DNA from 2 places in the Saccharococcus thermophilus genome. Region 1 is predicted to be linked to the other one. Evidence: predicted binding sites of a transcription regulator. Region 1 holds the regulator's gene; the other holds the start of a gene.
The links. The regulator Rex, encoded in region 1, represses fermentation and respiration genes when NADH is low (regulators of the CRP and FNR family bind a similar motif). The targets are predictions, from matches to a motif close to TTGTGAAATATTTCACAA.
Positions count from the first base shown of each region.

Region 2: a site for Rex is predicted at 1,974-1,991, ahead of BDD39_RS05280 (nitrate reductase subunit alpha). Genes of this name have one in related genera too.

Region 1 covers NZ_JAASRS010000001.1:12,501-15,914, reverse strand. The annotation lists gene BDD39_RS00085 (ABC-F family ATP-binding cassette domain-containing protein) at 1-437, opposite strand, end outside; gene moaC (cyclic pyranopterin monophosphate synthase MoaC) at 557-1,078, shown strand; gene BDD39_RS00075 (redox-sensing transcriptional repressor Rex) at 1,068-1,724, shown strand; gene BDD39_RS00070 (twin-arginine translocase TatA/TatE family subunit) at 1,721-1,873, shown strand; gene tatC (twin-arginine translocase subunit TatC) at 1,894-2,640, shown strand; gene BDD39_RS00060 (YdiK family protein) at 2,655-2,795, opposite strand; gene BDD39_RS00055 (CPBP family intramembrane glutamic endopeptidase) at 2,834-3,414, opposite strand, start outside.
Region 2 covers NZ_JAASRS010000001.1:1,026,692-1,030,105, forward strand. The annotation lists gene BDD39_RS05280 (nitrate reductase subunit alpha) at 1-1,915, opposite strand, end outside; gene BDD39_RS05285 (metal-dependent hydrolase) at 2,095-2,601, shown strand; gene BDD39_RS05290 (tetratricopeptide repeat protein) at 2,848-3,414, shown strand, end outside.

The sequences.
Region 1 (3,414 bases):
ATATCAGCTTCGTATTGGTAACCGCCTTGTTCTTTATAGCGTTCTTGCAACGCGTCATAGTCTTTTAATAGTTTTTCGTAACGGGAAGCGTCCGCAAGCAAATCGGGATCGCCCATTTGCATTTCCATCTCGCGTAATTGCTTCTCCATTGCCTTTAACGGTGCAAATACCGTCATCATCTCTTCCCAAATCGACAAGGAAGAGTGAAGCCCACTGTCTTGGGCGAGGTAGCCGATCGTCACTTCTTTTGGTTTAATGATTTCTCCGCTATCGTAAGAAAGTTCTCCGGCAATGATTTTTAATAATGTCGATTTTCCTTCTCCGTTTCTCCCGACGAGAGCGATGCGGTCTTTGGATTGTATTTCTAATTTTATATTCGATAAAATAAGGTCAGCGCCAAAATATTTTGTCAGTTGGTTGACTTGTAAAATGATCATTGTTATTCACCTCTCGTTTAACAATAATAGTGTAGCGTAATTTGTTTTCTTATCGCAATAAAACGATAAAAGACAGATGACGAAAAATAGTGTATAGTTTATAGTGGGAGGAGATTACGTTGTCATCATTTACCCATTTTAACGAACAAGGCCGGGCAAAAATGGTCGATATTTCAGACAAAGAGGATACGGTTCGCATAGCGGTCGCTCAAACAAGTGTGACAGTAAATAAGGAAATTTATGAAAAAATGACAAACAACGCGATCGAAAAAGGGGATGTGCTTGCTGTTGCGCAAATAGCTGGCGTTATGGCCGCAAAAAAAACGCCAGATTTAATTCCAATGTGTCATCCGCTTATGTTAAAAGGTGTCGACATTCAATTTGCGTGGCATGTGGAGGAAGAAAAAGCGTTATATCAATTACTGATTACTGTCACAGTGAAAACGAAGGGCAGCACAGGGGTGGAGATGGAAGCGCTAACGGCCGCCTCTGTATGCGCACTGACGGTGTATGACATGTGCAAGGCGCTTGATAAAGGGATGGTGATTGGCCCAACCTATTTGGTAGAGAAAACTGGTGGGAAGTCGGGCCATTATCAACGGGAAAAAAGAAGTGCTGGGGGATTCATCGATGAGCAATGAACAGCCAAAAATTCCGCAAGCAACGGCAAAACGCTTGCCGTTATATTATCGTTTTTTAAAAAATTTACATGCTTCCGGAAAGCAACGTGTTTCTTCTGCCGAATTGAGCGAGGCGGTCAAAGTCGATCCCGCAACGATCCGTCGCGATTTTTCCTATTTTGGTGCGCTCGGAAAAAAAGGGTATGGATATAATGTCAACTATTTGTTGTCATTTTTCCGCAAAACGCTCGATCAAGACGAAGTGACCGAAGTCGCGCTATTTGGAGTCGGGAACTTAGGAACGGCATTTTTAAACTATAATTTTTTGAAAAACAATAATACGAAAATTGTCATGGCATTTGATGTGGATGAGAAAAAGGTTGGTACAACAGTCGGCGGGGTGCCTGTCTATCATTTGGACGAATTAGAAGGGCGTCTTCACGAGGGAATTCCAGTAGCGATTTTAACGGTGCCGGCTCATGTTGCGCAATGGATTACAGACCGTCTTGTCGGAAAAGGAATTAAAGGGATTTTAAATTTTACGCCGGCGCGCCTGAACGTGCCGAAACACATTCGCGTCCACCATATTGACTTAGCTGTCGAATTGCAGTCACTCGTCTATTTTTTAAAAAATTATCCGCTCGATAAAGGAGAGAACGAAACGTGAAATATTTATTAATCGTGCTTGTTATTTTATTATTGTTTGGAACAAAAAAGCTTCCGGAACTGGGCAAGTCGCTCGGGCAATCGCTCCGCGAATTCAAGGATGCGACGAAGGGATTAGCCGATGAGGATGAAAAAAAAGCCGACCAATAATAAGTTAGGATGGTTGACATATGAACGATAAAGAAATGTCGGTATATGAGCACCTAGGTGAATTGCGAAAACGGCTGATTATTGTTCTTATTTTTTTTAGCGTTGCCTTGATCGTGAGCTTCTTTTTTGTAGAACCGGTCATTTTGTATTTGCAGCGAACCGGTGAAGCGAAACAATTAACGATGAACGCGTTTCGTTTGACAGATCCGATCAGAATTTATTTTCAGTTTGCGTTTGTCATTGCCTTTATTCTTACCGCACCGGTTCTGCTTTATCAAATTTGGGCGTTTGTCAGCCCTGGGTTATATGAAAAAGAACGAAAAGTGACGTTAAGCTATATTCCAATTTCCATTTTCCTCTTTTTAGCCGGCGTTAGTTTTGCGTATTTTGTCTTATTTCCGTTTGTCGTTCGCTTTATGCAAAATTTGGCGAACGATCTTGGCATTCATCAAGTCATCGGCATTAATGAATATTTCGAATTTTTGCTTCAGCTCATCTTGCCGTTTGGCATTGTCTTTCAGCTGCCGGTAGTTGTGATGTTTTTAACAAGGCTCGGCTTGATTACGCCGATGTTGCTGATCAAAATACGGAAATACGCGTATCTGGTCTTATTGATTGTGGCTGCGATCATTACGCCGCCGGATGTATTATCGCAAGTGATTGTGATGATTCCGCTTTCGATTTTATATGAGGTAAGCATTTGGATTTCGAAATTTGCTTATCGCAAAGTTTTGTTGGCGCAACAGGAACAGGAAAACCTCCCGTGAATCGAACGGGAGGTTTATTTGCGAAAGTGGAGTGCGAAGAGACGTATTGCTGCTCCAAAATCAAGCGTAGCCAGTATGGCAAGCACAATCGTAAAAAAGTTCCAAATCGTATCTTTTGCGCTTTGAACAGATAAGTAAGTAAATAGTATCCCCATCAGAAAATAGAAAAAAGCGAATTGTAATGGCGTCCTTTTCATTGTATTAAAAGCCCCCAATGCCCAATAATGAGTTGTATATGTTCCGTCTGCCGCATCATTCTTTCAATTTCATCGGCAAACAACGTTTGCATCACGACGACGAACGTATTCATCGTAACGTGAGCGAAAATCGGAACAAAAATGCGCCCTGTTTTCGCATAAAGAAAGGCAAACGTAAATCCCATTGCCGCATATAAAAGCAGATGCTTCAATTCCATATGGACTACCGCAAATAATAGCGAACTGATAAGCGCGGCAATGAGGAAATTGTATTTTTGATATAGCGCCCCGAAAATAATCTTGCGAAAAATAATTTCTTCTAAAATCGGGCCGATAATGGAAGTAACGATGATCAATATCGGGGTGACTCGAATGATTCCGACAATGCGTCTCGTGTTTTCCGAGCCTGGCTCGATGCCAAGCAAATGCCATTCAATATTAGCGGCAAGGCTTTGGGCAAAGAGCGCCAAAAAAACGCCGCCGACCGCCCACATCCAAGCGACAGGCAAAGAAACGCGATAACGAGTATGCCGTTGTTTTATATCTTCGCGCAAGAAAAAGAGAATAATCAAAAACG
Region 2 (3,414 bases), 1.0 Mb from region 1:
CGAGAACGTTGTAATCCGCGTAATGGGAATAGCGCGCTTTTTTCACAAGCGGTGATACAAGTTCATCGACCGGCATTTCTTCATATCGCCATTGATCGGTCGCAAAATAGAAGAACGATGTGCCGTTTTGCAGTTTCGGCGGTGCTGTCCAGTCGCGTGCCGTTGCGATCGTTTGCCATCCTTCCGCCGGCCGCAGTTTTTCTTGTCCGACGTAGTGCGCCCAGCCGCCGCCGTTGACGCCTTGCGCGCCGACAAATAAGACGAGGTTTAAGACGGCGCGGTAAATCGTATCGGAGTGGAACCAGTGGTTAATGCCAGCGCCCATAATAATCATCGAGCGGCCATTTGTATTAATCGCGTTTTGCGCAAACTCGCGCGCGATTTTAATGGCAAGCTCCCGTTTCACGCCGGTAATCGCTTCTTGCCATGCCGGAGTGAATGGAACAAGATCATCGTACGTACGGGCGACGTTTCCGCCAATGCCGCGATCGATGCCGTAATTGGCAAGGATAAGATCGTAGACGGTGGTTACGTATGTTTCGCCGTCTTCCGTATGAATTTTTTTCGCTGGGACAACGCGTTCCATCGTTTCCCTTCCTTCATTAGTGAAGTACGGAATATGAATCGTAACAAGCTCGTCTTTGCAGTGTAAAAACGTTAAGCACGGTTCAATCGGGTTTCCTGTTTCCTCATCCACCATATGTAAATTCCATTTTCCTTGGCCATCCCAGCGCGAGCCGATCGTTCCATGCGGAATCGCAAATGTTTTTCTGTTTTCATCGTAAACGACCGGCTTCCATTCGGCGTTGGCGACGCTGCGGCCGAGGTCTTTTGCCTGCAAGAAGCGGCCGGCTATCCATTTGTCGCCATCTTTTTTCAAGGTGACGACGAACGGAAAATCGGTGTACGTTTTCGCATATTGCTGGAAGTAAGGAACTTGCTGATCGACGTAATATTCTTTTAAAATGACATGTCCCATCGCCATCGCGAGTGCGCCGTCCGTTCCTGGTTTTACGCTGAGCCAGTCGTCGGCAAATTTCGTCGATTCGGCGTAATCCGGGCTGACGGAAACGACTTTTGTGCCGCGATAGCGGACTTCCGCTAAAAAGTGAGCGTCCGGCGTTCGAGTAAGCGGTACGTTTGAGCCCCATGTAATGATGTAGCCGGAATTGTACCAGTCACTCGATTCTGGAACGTCGGTTTGGTCTCCCCAAACTTGCGGCGATGCTGGCGGCAGGTCCGCATACCAATCGTAAAAGCTAAGCATCGGTCCGCCCATGAGCTGCATAAAACGAGCTCCAGAGGCATAGCTGACCATCGACATCGCTGGAATCGGCGAAAAACCGACATTGCGGTCCGGCCCGTATTTGATGACAGTGTATAATAGCGAAGTAGCGACAAGCGTTAACGCTTCATCCCAGCTGACGCGGACGAAGCCGCCTTTTCCGCGCGCTTGTTTATATCGCTTCGCCTTTTCTGGATTTTCCACGATGCTTTTCCAAGCATCGAGCGGATTCTTGTGCGTTTGGAGCGCTTCCCTCCACATATCGATTAACACGCCGCGCACATATGGGTACTTAACGCGGAGCGGACTGTAAATATACCAAGAAAAGCTCGCGCCGCGGGGACAGCCGCGTGGTTCAAAATCGGGCATATCCGGTCCGGTCGATGGATAATCGAGCTGTTGCCCTTCCCAGGTGACGATTCCGTCTTTTACGTATATGTTCCAGCTGCACGAACCCGTGCAGTTGACGCCGTGGGTCGAACGGACGACTTTATCATGTTGCCAACGGCGGCGGTAAACATTTTCCCAAGCGCGATCGCCGTATGTCACTTCACTATGCTCGTTCGCATATCGCTCTATCGGTTTCATATATTTGAAACGGTTCCATAACGGTGATCGTTTTCGTTTCATTTTGCTCACTCCTTATCAATGTGTGTAATTTTACTATAGCCATAATAGAAATAAAGAGATGTTAACTTTGTCACACTTAGCGCGATTGTCACAAATCTTTCAAACGATGGAGAAAAACGAACAAACATTCTTTTCTTGTGTTATAATAGAAAAAAAGTTTTACATAATGAGGAGGTTACATGCGATACCATAGCCATATTGTCACATCATTATGCCTTGGGGCGGCGGTCGCCGCGCACACATCGCTTTCCTTTACAGCAAGCTATACGGTGGGAGTCGTCATCGGCAGCCTGCTCCCCGACATTGATGAACCAAAGTCGTACGTCGGTCGCCGCTCAATGGGGATGTCCAATAAAGTAAAAGAAGCGTTCGGCCATCGCGGCATGACCCATTCGCTTATTGTATGGGGGGTTATCGCCCTCGTTATTTTGTGGGAATCGCCTTCATTATTTGCTGCAGGATTGGTGCTCGGCTATTTGTTTCATATTTTCGAAGACTTTTTGTCCGTCCAAGGCGTGCCGCTTTTTTGGCCGTTCACCGCAAAGCGATTTAAGATTCCCATCTATCGTACAGGCAATTTTGTCGAAAAAGCGCTCTTTTACGCAGCATTTGCCTTGCTTATCTATATTGGCGCAAAAGAACAGCTGTTTTTCGAATGGTGTCGTTCGCTTGCGTTATTTCGATAAGAAAAAAGGAAAAAGCCTATCCGAAGCGAATTAGTTTTTTAATAAAAAAGATTTGCCCGCCATCATCCGCGGCAAATCTTTTTTTATAGGATAGGATTCATTTTCCTGCCGATTTTTCTAAAAATTTATAGAACTTCTCCGTGATTCATTTTACACTAAAAATATCATGAAAAGTTGGCATCATCTGTTGGACAGGCTTGTACAGTTATAGTATGGGGAATGGAAGAAAGAAAAGGGGTTTCGCACATGAACATCGAACGAATCGCTACCTATATAAAAGAAAAACGCATTATCGAAGCATTAGAGGAAATAAAGCCGATGCTTCAGAAAATAGAACATCTGTTTCGCTGGAGAACGCTGCTGCGGACATGGAACACAGCAGACTCGTTTCATCATCTGATTCGCTTGTTTGACTATGCGCTAATGTACCGTCATAGCGCGCTATTGGCGCGCTACGCCCATCGCCGTTTTTCGACGCTGCAGACGCTGACATGGGTATGTGATGAGTGGCTCGAAGAACGGCGGCCGCTGGATGCCGAGGAAGCGCTGCGGCCGCGTTTGGAAGAAGCGATCGCGAACGGAAAGGAAAAACCGGAACATATCGCTCGTGCTGCTTTTACGCTCGTACGTACTCTTTTGGAAATGCGCCGAATTGAAGAAGCACAGCAGTGGATGAACGTGGTAGAGCGATATGAAACAGTTCCAATTTATGATAAATGGGGGTATTTTTATATCGAAACTGGCGACCGCGACAGAGCGGAAGAAATATTGCGGAAAGGATTGGATGAGCCGGAGCGCGGCGATATGTGCCAT